2 regions of the Pseudarthrobacter linnaei genome follow, and region 2 is predicted to be linked to the other one. Evidence: predicted binding sites of a transcription regulator. Region 2 holds the regulator's gene; the other holds the start of a gene.
What was found. The regulator LexA, encoded in region 2, represses DNA repair genes until DNA is damaged. The targets are predictions, from matches to a motif close to TCGAACANNTGTTCGA.
Positions count from the first base shown of each region.

Region 1: a site for LexA is predicted at 1,699-1,714, ahead of ACZYZ3_RS06430 (DUF6504 family protein). Genes of this name have one in related genera too.

Region 1 covers NZ_JBVAYX010000004.1:252,974-258,002, reverse strand. Annotated here, with positions in the region: gene ACZYZ3_RS06435 (DNA polymerase III subunit alpha) at 1-1,310, opposite strand, end outside; gene ACZYZ3_RS06430 (DUF6504 family protein) at 1,307-1,639, opposite strand; gene ACZYZ3_RS06425 (hypothetical protein) at 1,796-2,182, shown strand; gene ACZYZ3_RS06420 (chorismate mutase) at 2,206-2,532, opposite strand; gene ACZYZ3_RS06415 (VOC family protein) at 2,547-2,969, shown strand; gene ACZYZ3_RS06410 (FAD-dependent oxidoreductase) at 3,193-4,926, shown strand.
Region 2 covers NZ_JBVAYX010000019.1:33,282-38,310, reverse strand. Annotated here, with positions in the region: gene ACZYZ3_RS14955 (histidinol-phosphate transaminase) at 1-529, opposite strand, end outside; gene ACZYZ3_RS14950 (LysM peptidoglycan-binding domain-containing protein) at 586-1,038, opposite strand; gene lexA (transcriptional repressor LexA) at 1,397-2,146, shown strand; gene ACZYZ3_RS14940 (hypothetical protein) at 2,307-2,711, shown strand; gene ACZYZ3_RS14935 (ATP-dependent DNA helicase) at 3,028-5,029, opposite strand, start outside.

The sequences.
Region 1 (5,029 bases), on a different contig from region 2:
TCAACGTCGATGTCGATGTCCGGCAGGGTGGCGCGGTCCCGGGAGAGGAATCGTTCGAAGATCAGGTCGTGTTCCAGCGGATTCACCTGGCTGACGTCGATTAGGAAGTTGACCAGGCTGGAGGCCCCCGAGCCGCGGGCCGCCGCGCGGACACCCATGTCCAGGATCATCCGGGAAACCTCTGCCACGGTCAGGAAATAGGCGGCGAATCCCAGGCTGTCGATGATCCTCAGCTCGTGCCCCAGCCGCGAGCGCAGTTCCTCGGCGGGTCTGCCGGTGATCCCGGGGAACCGCCGGCTGATGCCTGCCTCACAGCGCTGGGTGAGCTCCACCAGGGCGTCCCCGGCGATTCCGATGACCGAGGCTTCCGGCACCACGGGCTGTTTCCATCCCATGTCCGTCACCGGATCGGTCCGGCAGCGGTCCGCGAGCGCCCCGGTCTGCGCCAACAGGTTCTTGAGGTCCGCGGCGCCGTACCCGGCAGCGTGCATGATCTCCTTGCCCAGCTGGAGCATCTGTTCCGCGGATTTGAGCCAGCCCTGCCCGTTGGGCTGGAGCTGCGGGGCGGCGGAGAGTTCGGGCAGCGATTTGAGGGTGCGGGCGGAATCCAGCACATCCGCGGTGGCCGCTCCGTCCTCGGCGACATACCGCACGGCGTTGCTCAGCACGGCCGGAACCCCGTGTTCGGCGGCGAGCTTGAGCATCCGCACCGCGTGGGCGGTGCTGAGTGGTTCCCCGGGCGGGCTGAGCTGGCTGACCACCTCGGCGGCGATGGTCCCGGGCGGCATGGCATCGAGCCAGCGTTTGAACAGGGTGCGGGGGCGCAGGTAGCGCCTGCCGCCCATGGCACGTCCGACGTCGGAGTCCGGGCCGATCAGCACGGTCAGCACCGGCTTGAGCGTTTCCGGGTGCAGGGTGCGGGACGCCAGCTCGGCACGGGTCACGGCGACCGGCACGGCTCCCCCGGCTTTGCCCGTGGTGCGGGCATGCGCATCGGAGATCAGCCGGCACAGCGCGCGGTAGCCGGCGCCGTTGTTGTGCCCGTGGGCCAGGACGACGACGCGGCCCCCCACCTGGGTGCGGAGGTCGCCGTCATCGTCAAAGACCGCAAGGTCCACTCCAACGATCGGGTCCAGCCCCGCGGCCATGCAGGCCTTCAGGTGCTTGACCGTCCCGTAGAGGCCGTCGCGGTCTGTGCAGGCGAGCGCCGTCGCCCCGTCCGCGGCCGCGACGGCGGCCAGCTCCTCAGGCCAGGAGACCCCGTAGTGGGCGCTGAAGGCGGTGGAGACATGGAGATGGGTGAAGCTCATGCCGATGCGGGCTTCCGGACGGGAAGCCGGCCATCGTGGATCCGCAGCAGGCGCCAGCGTCCGCTGCCCACATGCCGGGTTAGGTCAAGGGTGAGGCTTTCCGGGTCGGCGGCCTCTGCCCGGCGCACCTGGACCCGCCAGATCTCATGATCCACCAGGCCGGGACCGCTCCCCAGGGGTGCGCGCTGCTCCTCCGTCCACCATTGGCGCCGCTCGTACCAGCGCACCGGTTCCGCACAGACGGAGTAGTTGCGGCCGGCCCAGTCGAGTTCCAGGGGCTCGCCGGAGGGTGCGCAGACGACCTTCACCGACTCGCTGAACATGCCCATCGCGCCTCCCGGACCCCGCCATCTGTAAAACCGTCTGAACTAAAACTGTCAGCACCTATTCGAACATATCTTCGAACAACTCCAGTCTACGACGGTGCCGGGGCAAAACCTAGATCAGGGGTGGACGGACGCAGGCACAGGTAGCAGGATTGAGCCATGAGCTCCCATAACGCACTTCTCAAGCACGTAAGCATCGCCGCCGAGGACACATCCTTGGTGGCGAAGTTCGATATAGACGGAAATATCCCCGGTCAGGGCGCCTACGTTGTGGGGCTGGTGGCAGCAACCCCTGACCACTCCCACCAGCGACGAATGGGGATCGAGTTCATGAACGGGGAGGCCGTGTCCTTCTACTGCTTCAGCCACGACGGCACCGAGGAGAACTTTGACCTCAAGGGCGTGGAGCACTCCGGCAACACGATCACCGGGAACTTCCCGATCAGCACCGTCATGGGCCTGGCCAAGGGCCACCTCATGACGGCGTTCAGCGACTGCGACGGCCGCGACTACCAGGCGAACGTCCCGGTGGAGGAATCCCTCTAGGCCCCCCGGGCCCAGGAACTGGCCTAGGAGCTGGCTTTGTAGACTTCCAGTTCGAGCGTGATGAAGGCGTCGATCATGGCCCGGTAGGTCTTCTCAACGAGTTCGACGTCGATGTCCTTCTGTTCCGCCGTGGCGCGGACGTGTTCGATAACCCGTTCCACGCGGCCGGGGGCACGGACCTCGGCGCTATCGGCCTTGAGGGTTCCGGCGATCCGGATCAGGCGCTCGCGGCGTCCGATCAGCGACACGATCTGCTCGTCCACCTCGTCAACAGCCACCCGCACAGCGGCGAGCTGTTCCCGGTCGGCCCTGGCAGCTTTATCATTTTGGGGATGTGTGGACATGTCCATGACAGTATCGAACGATGCAGCCACGAGTCGATTTAATTTCACTGGGTGTCCGCAGTGTTGACGCCTCCCGCGGTTTCTACGTCGACGGCCTGGGCTGGCCCGTGCACCGGGAAGTCCGTGGCGAGGTCCTCTTCATCCAGGCCAATCACGGCCTGATCCTCTCGCTCTGGGACGCCGGGCAGATGCAGGCCGAAGCCGCCACCGATCCTCCTGCCGGCCGTCCCTGCATCACCCTGAGCCACAACCTGGCCAGCACGGCGGAAGTCGATTGGGTGATGGCGGAGGCGAACTCGGCCGGGGCGGAAATCATCGCCGGGCCGAAGACCCAGCCCTGGGGCGGTTACACCGGCTATTTCGCCGATCCCGACGGCTACCGCTGGGAAGTGGCGTTCAATCCCAGCTGGGCGGTCGACGGCGGCGGCAAAGTGACGCTCTGAAGGCTCACCGCAGGGCAGCCGACGACACTGCCTGCTTCCCGCGCCCGAGGGGCCGCCGAGGCTACGGCCATAAGGCCCTATTGAGGTGTTCGCCGGGGCGGCTACCGTGACTTGAGCACACGGCGGCACACATCTTCGAGCCGGTGTGCTCTGCTCCGCGAGGCAAGGGGTTCCCGGCCGGCAAACCGCCGGGAGTGGGAACCCCAGGAGGCTGGGAGGACCGATGAAGACAGTCATCGTTGGAGGGGTCGCAGCGGGTGCGTCGACCGGCGCACGTCTGAGGCGCCTCGATGAGTCGGCCGAGATCGTCATACTCGAGCGCGACCAATACGTCTCGTTCGCCAATTGCGGGCTGCCTTACCACATTGGCGGAATGATCCCCGAGCGTGACAGCCTCCTGCTCCAGACACCTGAAAGCCTGGCTAAGAGCCTGGCGCTGGACGTACGGACCGGACAGGACGTGGTCAGCATCGACCTGGCTGCCAAGGAGGTCGAGGTACACGACAAAGAGCACGGGCGGCCGTACAGGGAGTCCTACGACAAGCTTGTACTGTGCACTGGGGCCGAACCGGTCCGGCCCCCGATCCCGGGAGCGGACGACCCCCGGGTCGACGTTCTGCGCAACATCCCGGACATGGACCGGATCATCGCTCGCCTGGACCGCGGGGCCTCCAGCGCTGTGGTCGTCGGCGGCAGCTACATCGGACTGGAACTCACGGAAGCGTTCCGGGCCCGCGGGCTGCAGACGACAGTCGTCGAGCGGACCGAGCGGCTGATGCCGTGGCTCGACCCCGAGATGACCCAGATCCTGGACTACCACGTCAGCACCCAGGATGTGGACCTTCGGCTCGGCACCTCGGCTACCGCGGTACGCCGCACGGAGAACGACCGGCTGGTCCTCGATCTTTCCGACGGCACGGCTATCGAGACCGACGTCGTGGTCATGGCGTCCGGTGCACGCCCGAACGTGGCCCTCGCCCGGGACGCCGGACTGAAAATCGGAGCCCGCGGGGGCATCGTGGTTGACGCGCAGATGCGCACATCGGCACCCGACGTCCTCGCTGCCGGTGACGCCGTGGAGACTGCTCACTTCCTCACTGGCAAGCCGGTGCTCTCGATGCTGGCGGGCCCGGCGAACCGGCAAGGCCGGATTGCCGCCGAGACGATCGCTGGCCGGAACACCGAGTACCGCGGCTCGCAAGGGACGGCTGTGGTCAAGGTATTCGAGATGACCGCCGGCGGCACCGGGATGACCGAGACAGAGCTGCGCGCCGCGGGGATGGAGTACCGCAAGGTCTACACCCACCAGAACGGCCACGCAGCCTACTATCCCGGCTCTGCGCCGCTGTTCCTCAAGGTGTTGTTCGCCCCGGACGACGGGAAGCTGCTGGGTGGACAGGTGCTCGGTTGGGACGGTGTCGACAAGCGCATCGACGTACTTGCAGTTGCGCTGCGCGCCGGGATGTCGATTTACGACCTGGAGCATCTGGAACTCGCATACGCCCCGCCGTACGGATCGGCGAAAGACCCCGTAAACATGGCGGGCTTCATTGGCGCCAACCTGCTGCGCGGCGACGTCGACCTCTGGTACCCCGAGGAGTTCCCGGAATGCGCCGACCGGGTGACCCTTCTGGACACCCGTACCGTAGAGGAGTTTGACGCCTGGCACCTCCCCGGGGCGATCCTGGTTCCCTACACAGAGCTGCGCCAGCGGCTCGACGAAGTGCCCCGCGACAAGCCCGTGTACACCTACTGCCGCTCGGGGTTCCGCAGCTACCTCGCCTACTGCGTGCTGAAGCAGAACGGCTTCGAGGACGTGGCCCTGCTCTCCGGCGGAACGATGACCTACCACGGCTATCACCGGACGCCACTCACCGTAGGCCGCGGCGGCATGCCGGTGGTGGCCCACGCCGAGGACGATCTTGCCCGGCAGCCCGGAGCCCTCGACAACATTTAGGCATCGGCTCCGGGACCTGGAGTGCCGGGAATCCCCACAGGTGAATCAGCCGTCCGACGCCCCCGAAACCAGGATATTGGTGACCCAGGGCACAATGGCCCTG
Region 2 (5,029 bases):
CCAGCCCGGTGCCGGTGGGGTTGTTCGGGGAGCACAGGAAGACGATGTTCGGCGCAAGTTCGCGGACCTGGCGGGCGGCCGATTCGGCACTGAGTCCATAGTCGTCGGCGCGGACCCCGACGATGTACCCGGTGTCCGTGCCGGAGGCCAGCAGCGGGTACATGGAGTAGGTGGGAGGGAAGCCGAGGGCCGCTCGCCCCGGGCCGCCAAAGGCCTGAAGGATCTGCTGGAGGACCTCGTTGGAGCCGTTTGCGGCCCAGATGTTGTCCGCACCCAGTCCGTGCCCCAGGTATTCCGCGAGTGCTTCGCGCAGTTCGGTGAATTCGCGGTCCGGATAGCGGTTCAGGCCAGCCGCGGCAATCGTGACGGCCTCGGAGATGGCGGCGCGCACGTCAGCCGGGACACCATGGGTGTTCTCATTGACGTTCAGCAGGATGGGGACGTCCAGCTGCGGCGCGCCGTACGGCGTCAGGCCTCGCAGGTTAGTCCGGAGGGGAAGTCGGTTCAGGCGCTCTAGCTGGTCAGTCACTTCACCAGTTTAAGTGAGATTGCGGCAGGCACTGAAACCGTGACGGGTCGAGCGGGCTACTTGGACGGGATAAAGAGCGCCTGGCCGGGAACGACGCGGGCGGCTTCGAGGTTGTTCAGCTGGATGATATCGGTGACGACGTCGCGGGGGTCCCGCTCCGGTGCCATGGATTCGGCGATGGCCCAAAGCGACTCACCGGGCTGCACCGTAACGGTCACAGTGGGGGTCAGCGACAGCCCGGCTGCAGACTCCGCCGCCTTGGCCGGGGCGTTGAGGAAGCCGCTGAGGGTGAGGATGAGCGCGGCCAACAGGATCAGCGGCACCCCGATGAAGACAAAGCGCCCCCGCCGGGTGAGCCGCAACGGCGCCTGCTTGACCCGCTGCTTGCCGGCAGCGCCCTCCCTGCCCACGGCGCCCTGCTGTCCGGCGGACGTACCGCCGTCGGCCCGGCCGTAGTCGCCGAATGTGTCGCGGCCGAAAGTGTCGTGAAATGCGCTTGATGCTGACATGAACTGAGCCCTCCTGGACCATACTGTGCCGCCGGCGTGTTCCTCGTACTTGCCGCCAACCGGCCTAACCTTCGAACAAAGAACCGAACGTCATGCTGTGCCCCAACCGTGCTCTACCCGGAAACTGCGAATGACTAGAACACATATTCGAACCTTGCCTGTTCTGTTTTAGCACTTATTAACGAACAATGTCGAGACTCGCTAGAACAAATGTTTGATAAAGCCCTGTGGCTGGCCTACGTTTGAGTCAAAGAACAACCACTTCTGCAGTTGATCAGCAGGGTCTGACATTTCAGGCCGGAGGTTCCCGGCAGCCGCAGCCACGGCGGCCGGGCGGAACGGAAAGGCGTTGGCGAACATGGCAGCACAAGCCACTGGCGGCAGGGCCACCCAGCGGGGCCCGCAGGCGGCTCGGCCGCCCAAAAGCCTTACCGTCCGGCAAAGGAAGATCCTGGAAACCATCCAGCGCTCCGTCACGGACAACGGCTATCCGCCCTCCATGCGCGAGATCGGCGACACCGTCGGCCTGGCAAGCCTTTCCAGCGTCACCCACCAGCTCTCGCAGCTGGAAAAACTTGGCTATCTGCGGCGCGACCCCAAGCGTCCCCGCGCCATGGAGGTGCTGATGCCGCTGACCCTCGACGAGGGAACCACGAAGATGTCGGGGGCTGAGAAGTCCGGCGGCCTGCGCACGGTCGGCGGTTTGTCCGTGTCCGAGCTGGCCAGCGCCACCGACACCGCCATGGTGCCGCTGGTGGGCCGCATCGCCGCCGGCGGGCCGATCCTGGCCGACCAGGTCGTCGAGGACGTGATGCCGCTGCCCCGCCAGCTCGTGGGCCACGGCGAGCTCTTTATGCTCAAGGTCGCGGGGGACTCGATGATCGACGCCGCCATCTGCGACGGTGACTGGGTCGTGGTACGCCAGCAGGGCGACGCCGTCAACGGTGACATCGTCGCCGCGCTGCTGGACGACGAGGCGACGGTCAAGACGTTCCGTCAGCGCGACGGCCACACCTGGCTGCTGCCGCAAAACACCCAGTATGAGCCCATCCTCGGCGATCACGCCGTCATCATGGGCAAAGTCGTCTCGGTGCTGCGCTCCCTCTAGGACCGGCGGGGCCCCGCCGGCTTGGCTGCGGTAGCTTTCTTGGAGGCCGCTCCATCGACGGGTGCCGGGCTGTCGCCGGGCATGGCCCTCGCGCCGGTTCCGCCGGTTCCGCCGCCCCCTGCCGCCCTCTGCCGCCCCCTGTCGGGCAAGGTTCAGATGAGTGCTTGGCGCAGCGGGCAAAGGAACCGTGGCCAACGGGATGCTGGAGTGCCCGTACTTCACATCAGGTTCCATGATGCAGGCTTCGGTGCCCCGTGGTCCGGGAATGAGCGCCGCGGACAATGCCATAGGGTTCGGCCTCGTCGGCGGCCGCCCGTTGATGACGGTTCAGATCCCGTGTGCGTCCTACGCCGTCCGGGTCAGCATTGCCGGTCAAACGATCACGCCGGATCCGGGGACACTGGAGAGCGTTCTGGGCACGTGCAACTTCCCCTGGGACCATGAACAGGCACGGATGGAACGGTACCTTCGGGCTCCACTTCAGATCGCGCGGCGGGAAAGTGGCATCGTGCTGCACAACCAGGAGTGGGGAGTCACCCTCCACACCCCTGATGAGGCCACCTGATGGGCAGTCGCTTGTCCATACGCGTCAGCAGCCCAGTCGGCCAGGCATTTCCGCAAACAGCCCTCTGGCCGCTCAGGGTTCGCCGGAAAGGGCAGCCACCACGGGAGTCCACGCAGATCGAGGGCGCCTTCGGGCCAGTCGTCCACGGGCCCGGCTCCCGCGCCAGTCGTAGGTCCGTGACTGTGATGGCGTCCCGCGGCGAAACGTCGAGGAGGAGCGCTCAGTCACAATCGTCGGCTGAGGCTCCGCGCGTACACAGCCGCGTCGTTTGGCGGGGCACTGACTAACCACCGGGGTCCTTCGCGTGCCCTCCGGACTACGTGGCGGGCTGCCCGGATTCCTTCGCGAGCCGCGCCAGGGCCGCGAGGGCGACCGCGGGGTCCGTGGTGGGCCAGAACGGCGGCAGGGCGGCGCGGAGGAATCCGCCGTACCGCTCGGTGGAGAGCCGTGAGTCCAGCACTGCCACTACTCCCCTGTCCGTCGTCGTGCGGATCAGGCGACCGGCGCCCTGGGCCAACCGGATGGCGGCGTGGGTCGCGGACACGCTCATGAAGCCGTTGCCGCCGGCCTGGGCCACCGCCCGGGACCGTGCCGTCATCAGCGGATCGTCGGGCCGCGGGAACGGGATCCGGTCGATCACGACGAGACGGCACGACGTCCCCGGCACGTCGACACCCTGCCACAGCGACATGGTGCCGAAGAGGCAGGTGTCGGGTTCGTCCGCGAACTGTTTTACGAGCGCGGTCATGGTCGAATCCCCCTGGCAGAGGATGCTCATGTCCAGCCGCGGCCGCAGGGCCTCAGCGGCGTCCTCGGCGGCGCGCCGGGATGAGAACAGGCACAGTGCCCCGCCGTCGGAGGCCCGGATCAGCTTTTCGAGCTCGTCAAGGGCCTCCGGGGACGTGCCGCGGCCGGGTTTGGGCAGGTGTTTGGCCACATAGAGGATCCCCTGTTTCGGGTACTCGAAGGGCGAGCCGACGTCGACCCCGGTCCAGCTTGGGGCACCCGGTCCGACCAGGCCCAGGCCGGCAGCGGCCGGTTCGAACGCGGACCCGATCGCCAGGGTCGCCGAGGTCAGGATGACAGTGTGGTCCGCGAACAGACCCTCGCGGAGCCGTCCGGCGACGCTGAGCGGGGCGATGTTGATCAGGGCCGGCGCGGATTCGTCGGGCTGGGAGTAGCCCTGCTGCGGGTCAAAGGTGCTGTTGCGGGAGAACCAGACCACCTCGCGGTTTTCGCGGGCGGCAAGCAGGCGTTCGCAGAGCTCCAGGATCACCATGAGGCGGGAGCGCGCCAGCTGGCGGCCGCCGTCGGCCGTGTTGGCGCTGTCCCCCTTGGAGTCCGAGAGCGCCGCGCGGCAGGCGTCCCGCAACTGGTCCACGCAGTCCAGCTGTTCGCTGTTCAGGCCGTTGGGCATGAGTCCGCTGGGGACCCCGTCGATGGCAAGTTCGAGGTTGGACGCGGCGTTGTTCAGGGCGTCCACGGTGATGCCCGTGTTTTTCCGGGCCCCGGACGCGGCGACGTGCACCATCGCGACAGAGAGCTGGCCGGACACGGCGCCCGTCACCCGGTCCTGCAGCTCGTGGGCCTCATCGACCACCACAACGTCGTACTCCGGCAGGACCGCGAGGCCCTCGAAGGCGCTGACGGCCAGCATGGCGTGGTTGGTGACGACAACGTCGGCGTCCGCGGCGTTCTGCCGGGCCAGTTCGCTGAAGCATTCGGCCGCGAGGGGGCACTTCTGCGCGCCCAGACACTCCATTGAGGTGACGGAGACCTGCCGCCAGGCACGGTCCGTGACCCCGGGCAGGAGTTCGTCCCGGTCCCCCGTCACGGTGCCCCCAGCCCACTCACGCAGCCGGACGACTTCCTTGCCGAGCTGGGACGACGGACCGCCCATCGCCGCGGCGAAGTGCGGGACGGAGGTGTCCTCGCCAAGCGAGAAGAGCTGGCCTTCGGAGGGCTCCTCGGAGGGGAAGCCGCCTTCGAGCTTGTGGCGGCACACATAGTTGGAGCGGCCCTTGACCAGGGCGACCTTGACGGGCCGTTCCAGCGCCGGGGTGATGGTTTTCAGCAGCCTGGGCAGGTCCCGGCCGACGATCTGGGTCTGCAGGGCCAGCGTGGCGGTGGAGACCAGGGTGGGCTTGTCGCTGACCAGCGAATGGGCGATCAGCGGGATCAGGTACGCGAGTGATTTGCCGGTTCCGGTGCCGGCCTGGACCAGCAGGTGGTCGCCGCTGTCAATCGCGTGCGCCACCTGCCGGGCCATCTCGTGCTGGCCGTCGCGGCTCTGGCCGCCCATGCCGGACACGGCGCGG